3 regions of the Rhizobium sp. ZPR4 genome follow, and region 3 is predicted to be linked to each of the others. Evidence: predicted binding sites of a transcription regulator. Region 3 holds the regulator's gene; each other region holds the start of a gene.
The links. Region 3 encodes PhoB, which activates phosphate uptake and scavenging genes when phosphate is short. Its sites were predicted from a motif close to TGTCATNNANCTGTCAT; they were not measured.

Region 1 (3,278 bases), on a different replicon from region 3:
AGGCTGCTTCCGTAGCTGCTCCCGCACCGGCTGCTGCAGAGGCAGCAAAGCCGAAGCGCACGCGTAAGACGAAGGCTGCAGGCGCAGCAGAATAAGATCAGAAAGCCCGCTTCATGCGGGCTTTTTCTTGGCTTGAAACATGCTCATGTCATCGAAGATGTATGGCAGCGCCATCGAACAAGCATTATGGCGGATGTATCCTTGACATTGCCGGTCCCAAGAGTTGGACCGAACTGGAAGAGAGATACGAACCTAATGAGATGACTATGCGGTTATTGGTGCTGATGGATTGGCCGAAACTCTGTACCGCATCAGATCAAACCTGCGGATAGTTGATTGATACGGCCGACAGACTACGCATCATATCGTTGTAACGAGTGCTTCGAGGCGACGGTGTTAGGCTGCGACAGGCAACACGCTGAGCGAACCTCTCTTTGAGCTGACCGATCGTGGGGGCGCAATGACGCTCGGCTCTAAGAAGGTTCATTCCGTACCATGCAGCAGAAGGAGCGGCATATGCCGCCCCTTCCGGTCGATTTCACTTTTTCTCGCTATAGGCCTTGATGGCAGCGGCGACTTCGTTCTTCGCCGCTTCCGCATTGTCGAAGCCACCGACTTCGACGACTTTTCGGGCGTCCGGAAGCTGTTTGTAGACACGGAAGAATGCCTGCAGCCGGTCCTGCTCCAGCTTCGGAAGATCGGAGATCTCCTTGATGCCGTCATAGGTCGGATCGATCTTCGTGGTGGGTACGGCAACGATCTTGTTGTCGACCTCGCCACCGTCGATCATCTTCAGCACGCCGATTGCGCGTACGCGGACGATGGCGCCGGGAACGATCGGTTCGCGCGTATAGACGATGGCGTCGAGCGGATCGCCGTCGCCGCCGAGCGAGCTGGTGATGGAACCATAGTTTGCCGGGTAGGCGACCGGCATGGACTGGAAGCGGTCGACGACGATGTGGCCGGTCTTGGCATCGATTTCATATTTGGTGAAGCTGCCGGCAGGAATTTCGATAGCGGTGTAGAATTCCCGGCTCTCGTCCTTCGGCTGAGGATAGTCGATATAGGACACGTAGTCGGCTGCCGAAGCAATGCTGCTGGACAGGATCGTCATTGCAATGACGGAGATAAGCTTTTTCATATACGCCCCCGCGTTAAGGTTGAACGCTATCGCCCTAATCAGGGGTTGTTACGGGCTTGTGACATAGATCAGCGAATGCACAGCTAAGTGCCCATGGTTCAGCATCTACCCGAATGCGCGAACATTGCGGCGGATCGTCTGCGGTGGTTGGCCGAGCACGCGCAGGAAAGCGCGGCGCATGCGCTCGCGATCGGCAAAGCCGACTTCGATGGCGATTTCGTCCATCGAATGGCGGCCGTCTTCGATCATCAGCCGTGCCGCCTCCACCCGCATGTTCTCGATCGCCTTGGCGGGGGACTGGCCGGTTTCGCTGCGAAAGATGCGGTTGAACTGACGTGGACTGAGGCTTGCCGCTTCCGCCAGCTCCTCGACCGATACGATCTTGCGCAGGTTTCGTCCGGCAAAATCGAGCGCGCGTTGAACACGGTCGGATTTCGGTTCCAGCTCGAGAAGCGTCGAAAATTGCGACTGGCCGCCGGCGCGACGATGATAGACGACGAGCTTTCGGGCTACGGTTCGCGCCAGTTCCTCGCCGTGATCCTTCTCGATCATCGCAAGGGCGAGATCGATGGTGGCGGTCATGCCCGCCGATGTCCAGATGGCCCCGTCGATGATGAAGATCTTGTCTTCATCGACCTTGAGGGCGGGAAAACGATCCCGCAGCTCGCGCGCGAAAACCCAATGTGTCGTTGCGCGGCGGCCATCGAGCAGGCCAGCTTCAGCCAAAGCAAAGGCGCCGGTGCACGGAGCCGCGACGCGACGGGCGGATTTTGCAGCCCGACGGATATAGTCGAGGATCGCGGGAGACGTGGATGAAACTTCTGTCGCGGCGCCGATGAAAAGAGAATCGAATGCAGTCTCGCCAAATGCCTCCGTTTCGACGCTGAACCCTGCCGACGAGCGTACGTGCCCTCCTGTCTCCGATAGCAGCGTCACACGATAGAGCTCCCTCCCGCTCGCCAGATTTGCAACCTCGAAGGCAGTCACCGCGGTAAATCCCATGACCTGAAAGCCGGGGAAGACGAGAAATCCAATGGAATGCATGGCAAAACTCACGGCTGGAAAAGGTGTTTATAGCACTTATCGGTCGCAAACGGCATCAACTTTCTACGGTTCCGGCCATTGGTCAGCATTTTGAATGTCTGAAAACGTGGTGAATATGACATTTGGGTCATCGGCATTCGAGCGTATTGTCATTGTAGGCGGGATAACGACACCGCAGGACAAGGAATGGAAACAATGACAAATTCATCGGGCAAGGCATTGGTAACGGGCGCGTCTTCGGGCATCGGCGCCGTCTACGCGCATCGGCTCGCCCATCGGGGCTTCGATCTCATTCTGGTGGCACGCAATGAAGAGCGGCTTTCGGTGATCGCATCTCGGCTTCGTGCCGAGACGGGCCGCAAAGTCGAAGTGATCGCCGCAGACCTCGGCTCCGCGGGCGGGCTGCGTCGTGTGGAGCATGTGTTGAAAACGGATGAAGCGATCACGCTTCTCATCAATAATGCCGGCTTTGGCGGGGCGGCACCCTTGCTGGAGGCTGATGTCGACAAGATGCAGCAGATGATTGATCTGAATGTCACTGCGCTCATGCGGCTCACTTACGCAGCAGTGCCAGGCCTGGTTCAGCGTGGCGGCGGCTCCATCATCAATATCGCGTCGATCGTTGCAATCGCACCGGAATTGCTGAATGGCGTTTATGGTGGCACGAAAGCCTTCGTCCTCGCCTTCAGCCAGTCCCTGAAGCATGAGCTGGCGGACAAGAATATTCGCATACAGGCCGTTCTGCCAGGCGCGACCGCAACGGAGTTCTGGGCAGTTGCCGGTATCTCCGTCGAGCATCTGCCATCGGAGATCGTCATGTCCACCGAAGACATGGTCGATGCCGCGCTGGTTGGCTTTGATCAGGGAGAATTGGCGACGATCCCCTCGCTCGAAGATGTCGATCTGCAGAAGGCTTATGAAGATGCGCGGCAGACCTTGAAGCCCAACTTGTCGCGGTCTGCTGCAGCTCGACGTTATCAAGTGAAGTAAGAATCTGTCGAATGAACAGGGTGGCCGGCATTCACATCATGCCTGCCGGTCATTCAAAAGCCATAAAACTGGTGAGGTTCGGAAAGGCAAGACGGGTCGACAT
Region 2 (3,278 bases), 1.5 Mb from region 3:
GCATCTTGTAAAGATCCTTGATCGGGTTGAAGCCGCCGTTCATGTCGCCATAAAGCGTGGCGTATCCGACAGACATTTCCGACTTGTTGCCTGTCGTCACCACCATCGAGCCGAACTTGTTGGAAATCGCCATCAGGATGGTGCCACGGGCTCGGCTCTGCAGGTTTTCCTCGGTAATGCCGCTTTCCGTTCCTTCGAACAGATCGGACAAGGCCGTGGTGAAGCCGGTCACGGGATCTTCGATCGGCACGATGTCGTACCGGCAGCCGAGCGCCTTGGCACAATCGGCCGCATCCTTCAGCGAATCCGGCGAGGTATAGCGATAGGGCAGCATGACGGTGCGCACCCGCTCCTCGCCGAGCGCATCGACGGCAATCGCCGCGCAAATCGCCGAGTCGATGCCGCCGGAGAGGCCGAGCACGACCGACTTGAAGCCGTTCTTGTTGACGTAGTCGCGGAAGCCCAGCAGGCAGGCGCGATAATCCGCCTCCTCGCCTTCCGGAATATGCGCCATCGGCCCTTCGGCGCAGTGCCAAACGTCGCCGTTCTTTTTCCAGGTGGTGACCGCAAGGGCAGTTTCGAACTGGCTCATCTGGAAGGCCAGCGTCTTGTCGGCATTGAAGCCGAAGCTCGCACCATCGAAAACCAGCTCGTCCTGACCGCCAAGCTGGGCGGCATAGATCATCGGCAGGCCTGTTTCGATGACCTGCTTCAGAACCACCTGATGTCGCACGTCGACCTTGCCGCGATAATAGGGCGAACCGTTCGGCGATAGCAGAATCTCTGCGCCGCTTTCGGCCAGCGTTTCGCAGACGCCGAGTTCGCCCCAGATGTCCTCGCAGATCGGAATGCCGAGCCGCACGCCACGGAAATTGACCGGACCCGGCATGGCACCCTGATCGAAGACGCGCTTTTCATCGAACTCGCCATAATTGGGCAGATCCACTTTGTCGCGGACAGCGATCACCTTGCCACCATCGAGCACGGCAATCGAATTGTAGCGTCCGGTGCCATCCTGTCGCGGAAAGCCAACGACGATACCAGGGCCACCATCAGCAGTGTCGGTAGCGAGAGCCTCCACCGCTTTCCAGCAGGCGCGAATGAAGGCCGGCTTCAGCACCAGATCCTCCGGCGGATAGCCGGAAATGAACAATTCGGTCAGCAATAAGAGCTGGGCGCCTTCGCGCGCCGCCTCTGCGCGGGCCTCGCGCGCCTTGGCGAGATTGCCGGAGACGTCGCCGACCGTCGGATTAAGCTGCGCGACGGCGATGCGGATGGTGTGGGTAATCTGGCTTTGCTCTGTCATGCCATACATTTAGCGATGGCATCTTTCTTCCGCAACCGCCTTCCGCTTCCCGACACGCATCAAAGATCGTCCCACGCGCATAGGCAGTATTTTTACCCGGAAAAATACCAAGCTTGCCTTGCGGTTCAGGCACCGTTCATGACAGAAGCGTGACACTTATATGAATATTTTGTAGCTTTTGGAGAAATCATTGGTCGCATTGGTCATCGAGTCCGCCTTGGCGGGCAAGCTTGCCCTTTTCCAAAAGATCGACGGCGCGAGACAGAAGTCCGCCGCTCTGCGCCTGCTTTTGAGCCTTGCGCTGACCCTGCTTTTCTCCCTGTCTATCGTCATGACGGTCGAATGGGTTGCGCGCGGCGAATTCAACTCGGCTTGGACTTATCTCCTTTCAACATCCCGCCCGGGGCTTGCCACGATCAGCATTGTCATGCTGGCGATGCTGACACTGGATGCCCTGATCGGCCGCGCGCATCTATCCGCCTTGATCGTCGCCCCGCTGTTGCTTGTTCTGGCATTCATTTCCAGCCATAAGCAGAACTACCTCTCCGATCCGCTCTATCCTTCGGACTTTTTGTTCGCGCGGCAGATCATGGAGTTGATGCCCGTCATGGTGCGCGATCGCCCCTGGACAGCCGCAGCGCTCGCGATCGGCCTCCTCGTCGGCTTGGCTACCTTGATCCTGGTCTGGCGCTACATTAGCAGCCGCGCCGCGGTGCTTTCGCACAAGGAGCGCCTCGGACGGCTTTCGATCTGCCTGCCGCTAACAGTGCTTTTCGCCTCGCAGATGGACCCGACCCAATATTCCTACCTTCGCGAAAAGCTGGGCATCATTCCGATCGTCTGGGATCAGACAGAAAATTATAACCACAACGGTTTCGTGGTTGCCTTCGCGCTCAACCTGCCTATGGCCGACGTCAAGTCACCGGCCGGATATGGCCCTGGCGCCATCGACGCCCTGCCTGCAAGAAATTACGGCTATCTCTCCGGTCCGCGCCAAAAGCCCGACGTCATCATGTTGATGAGCGAATCCCTCTGGGACCCGACGCGCTTTGCCAACATCGCCTTCACGCCCGATCCGATGCCGACCATCCGCGCCAGACAATCCGGAAATGTCTTCTCGCCGGAATTCGGCGGCATGACCGCCAATGTCGAGTTCGAGGCATTGACCGGTTTTTCCAATGCCTTCTTACCCTATGGTAGCATTCCCTATCAGCAATATGTGCGCCGCCCGATGCCGTCGCTTGCCACCTTCTTCCGCGGCGAAGGTTATACGGCGCGCGCCCTTCACCCCTTCAGCGGCTGGTTCTGGAACCGCAACGAGGTCTATCGCGCCTTCGGCTTCGAGGAGTTTCACACCCAGGAAACCCTACCGGCCATGGACAAGCGCGGCATGTTCGCCGCCGACGATTCCCTCATGAAGGAAATCATACGCGAGGGAGACGCCGCCGAGCGCCCGTTCTTCTTCTTCGCCGTCACCCTGCAGGGACATGGCCCCTACGAAGCCGACCGCTACGCTGAGAATACCGTCGATATCGCTGGCAATCTGAACGATGGTGACCGTGCCGCACTTGCTACCTACGCGCAGGGCGTGCGCGAAGCCGATGCCAGCCTGAAGATGCTGATGGATTGGGCCGAAAAGCGCGACCGCGAAACCATCATCGTCCTCTGGGGCGATCATCTGCCGCCGCTCGGCAACGTCTATCCTAACACCGGCTACATGCCGCAGCAGGTCGCCACCCGCAAAGCCCCACTCGATGTCATGAAGAAGGAGCATGAGACGCCGCTCGTCGTCTGGTCGAGCAAGAAAGGCGCCCGCAAGGACATCGGCACCATCAGCCCCTCGCAGCTGCCCTATCATCTGCTGAAAACCGCCGGCTACGAGCATCCTTTCTACACGGGCTTTCTCGGGCGCGTGCAGAAGAAATACACCATCGTCGATCGCTACCAGCTTGCGAGCCGCGACAATCAGGCC
Region 3 (3,278 bases):
CTGTCGCGGTTAGCCCGGAAGTTATCCTGATGGACGAGCCGTGCTCGGCGCTCGATCCGATTGCAACAGCCAAGGTCGAAGACCTTATCCACGAGCTGCGGGAAAATTTCACCATCGTCATCGTGACGCATTCCATGCAGCAGGCAGCCCGCGTCTCGCAGCGCACCGCAATGTTCCACCTCGGCCATCTGGTCGAGGAGAACGACACCGATAAGATGTTCACCAATCCCGACGATTTCCGCACGCAGGATTACATCATGGGCCGTTTTGGTTGATGATGTCAGGCGCGCGGCTCATTTCACACAGTTCACCTTGAGGATAGAAAAATGGTCTCCACTCACATTCTCTCTGCTTACGACGAAGACCTGAAGTTCCTGACGCGCCGCATTGCGGAAATGGGCGGCCTGGCCGAGCAGATGGTTAGCGACAGCGTACGTGCGTTGGTCAACAGCGATGCCGGCCTCGCACAGAAGGTTATTTCCGACGACGTCGTTCTCGACCATGCCGAGCGCGAAGTCGGCGACAAGGCGATCGTCACGATCGCTCGCCGTCAGCCGATGGCAGCCGACCTGCGCGAAATCATGGGTTCGATCCGCATCGCCTCCGATCTGGAGCGTGTCGGCGATCTCGGCAAGAACACCGCCAAGCGCGTCATCGCCGTTCAGGGCACCGGTGTCCCCCGCCGTCTCGCCCGCGGCATCGAGCATCTCTCCGAACTGGCGCTGAGCCAGCTCAAGGAAGTTCTGGACGTCTACGCGACCCGGTCGCCCGACAAGGCCGTGTCGATCCGCGAACGCGACGAGGAAATCGACGCCATGTACACCTCGCTCTTCCGCGAGATGCTGACCTACATGATGGAAGATCCGCGCAACATCACCACCTGCACGCATCTTCTCTTCTGCGCCAAGAACATCGAGCGCATCGGCGACCATGCCACCAATATCGCCGAGACGATCTATTACATGGCGACCGGCGCCCAGCCCGAAGGCGAGCGCCCGAAGGACGATACCGCCAATACCGTCGGCGCGGTGACGGAATAATCTGGAAGCGAAAAAGGAGACCAAAGGCGCATGGTTCCGAGAGTTGCTGTTGTAGAAGACGAGGAAGCGCTCAGCGTTCTGCTGCGCTATAATCTTGAGGCCGAAGGCTTCGAGGTCGACACGATCCTCAGAGGCGATGAGGCCGAGCTGCGTCTCCAGGAGCGCATCCCCGATCTCCTGATCCTCGACTGGATGCTCCCCGGCGTGTCCGGTATTGAGCTCTGCCGCCGGCTGCGTATGCGGCCGGAGACGGAGCGCCTGCCAATCATCATGCTGACGGCCCGCGGCGAGGAAAGCGAGCGCGTGCGCGGGCTTTCGACCGGCGCGGATGATTATGTCGTCAAGCCGTTCTCGACGCCGGAGCTGATGGCCCGCGTCAAGGCGATGTTGCGGCGTGCCCGCCCGGAGGTTCTCTCCACGGTGCTGCGCTGCGGCGATATCGAGCTGGACCGCGAAACCCATCGCGTCCACCGCAAGAGCCGCGAAGTGCGGTTGGGGCCGACGGAATTCCGCCTGCTGGAATTCCTGATGTCCTCGCCGGGCCGCGTCTTTTCGCGGTCGCAGCTGCTCGACGGCGTATGGGGTCACGATATCTACGTCGACGAACGCACCGTCGATGTCCATGTCGGCCGCCTGCGCAAGGCGCTTAATTTCTCCAATATGCAGGATGTCATCCGCACCGTTCGCGGCGCGGGCTATTCCATGGAAGCCTGAGCGCAAGCCGCTCAGGCATCAACATTACTGCGTCACGCGTCTTTCAAGACGCGTTAAGGTCGCTGTAACCTCTTAAATTATGCAGTCGCGGCGGAAATAGAAAAACGGGCCTCGAGGGGCCCGTTTCTCTTTGGTTTTGCTTATGGCTTTCAGCCGTTGTTGCGCCGGCGATCATGCACGGGCTGGTAGGCCATGCGCTGATGATAGGTGCAGTAGGGCGACGAATCCGGGCTGTCATTGCCGCAAAAGTGAAAATCATCCTTCAGCGGGTCGCCGACCGGCCACTTGCAGGTGCGTTCCGTCAGCTCCGTCAGGCCGAGGCGGCGGGAGATCGGAACGACGACGTTCGATGCCGGGCGATATTGGATTTCGTTGACGGAATCGACCTCGATCTCTTCCTTCAGCATGGTTGCGCCCTGCTGGCGGGTGACCACCGCGCGGGTTGCAACGCGCGATCCGTAGGTCGCGGCGCGAGGCGCTGCGGCGCTACGCTTCGGCGTGCGCGCTGCGGTTGCCGTGCCGCCAGCCTTCGCTCGGCCGGGAAGGTTCAGGCGGTGCACCTTGCCGATGACGGCATTACGGCTCACGCCACCGAGCTGCGCAGCGATCTGGCTGGCGCTCAACCCTTCGGACCATAGCTTTTTCAGCTTCTCGACGCGTTCGTCTGTCCAATTCATGCCCTGTCTCCGCTGTCGCGTTTCCGATGGCAGAATCCCTCACCATTGCCTCGCATGGTAACAAGGCGCGAAACGCTCTAAAATTGTGGTGACTAGTTCCGCCGCATGCAGTCTAGCAATTGGTTTTTAACCTAGTGTGAGGCTGACTCCGTGACAAGAGTCGCGGGAATCTTGAGGAATCGATTTCGAGGTTTTCCCCAACTTGCTGTCCAGGCGTGGCATTTCTGCAATAGGCGCCGCCGAACCCAGCTCTTTTGCCCGCAAGCGCTATCTCGCACCTGCTAAAACGCCAGTTTTGTTGACATCGCGGTGCAAAACATCAATAGTGCCCAGGCCGCCGCAAGGCGGCATTTTTGATTTTTTCGGACCCGTTTCATCAAACGGAAGCGATCGGTCCTTAAAGTTGTGATCGAGGAGAAATGGCCATGGCCGAGACCACGCCGCTTTATGACACCTATATGCGCGCTCCGCTACGGTTCGAGCGAGGCGAGGGCGTCTGGCTGGTCACCGAAAATGGCGAACGCTACCTCGATTTCGCAGCCGGCGTCGCGGTCAACTCGCTCGGTCACGCCCATCCTCATCTCGTCGCCGAATTGAAGGCACAGGCCGACAAGGTCTGGCACCTGTCCAACCTCTATGAGGTGCCCGGTCAGGAAAAGCTGTCGAAGCGGCTGACGGAAGCGACCTTTGCCGACAAGGTGTTTTTCACCAATTCGGGCGCCGAGGCGCTGGAATGCGCCATCAAGACGGCGCGGCGCTATCAATTCGCCAAGGGGCATCCTGAAAAGTTCCACATCATCACCTTCGAGGGCGCCTTCCACGGTCGCACCATCGCGACGATCGCCGC

Region 1: ABOK31_RS20810 (inorganic diphosphatase) is a predicted target of PhoB. The motif match lies at 1,189-1,205, and genes of this name have one in related genera.
Region 2: ABOK31_RS08200 (LTA synthase family protein) is a predicted target of PhoB. The motif match lies at 1,445-1,461, and genes of this name have one in related genera.

What each region holds. Positions count from the first base shown of each region.
Region 1 is NZ_CP157968.1:271,679-274,956, reverse strand. Features, by position in the region: gene ABOK31_RS20815 (hypothetical protein) at 1-95, shown strand, start outside; gene ABOK31_RS20810 (inorganic diphosphatase) at 539-1,141, opposite strand; gene ABOK31_RS20805 (GlxA family transcriptional regulator) at 1,247-2,185, opposite strand; gene ABOK31_RS20800 (SDR family oxidoreductase) at 2,381-3,175, shown strand.
Region 2 is NZ_CP157967.1:1,663,433-1,666,710, forward strand. Features, by position in the region: gene ABOK31_RS08195 (NAD+ synthase) at 1-1,306, opposite strand, end outside; gene ABOK31_RS08200 (LTA synthase family protein) at 1,554-3,278, shown strand, end outside.
Region 3 is NZ_CP157967.1:138,050-141,327, forward strand. Features, by position in the region: gene pstB (phosphate ABC transporter ATP-binding protein PstB) at 1-275, shown strand, start outside; gene phoU (phosphate signaling complex protein PhoU) at 327-1,040, shown strand; gene phoB (phosphate regulon transcriptional regulator PhoB) at 1,071-1,754, shown strand; gene ABOK31_RS00710 (GcrA family cell cycle regulator) at 1,904-2,431, opposite strand; gene ABOK31_RS00715 (aspartate aminotransferase family protein) at 2,857-3,278, shown strand, end outside.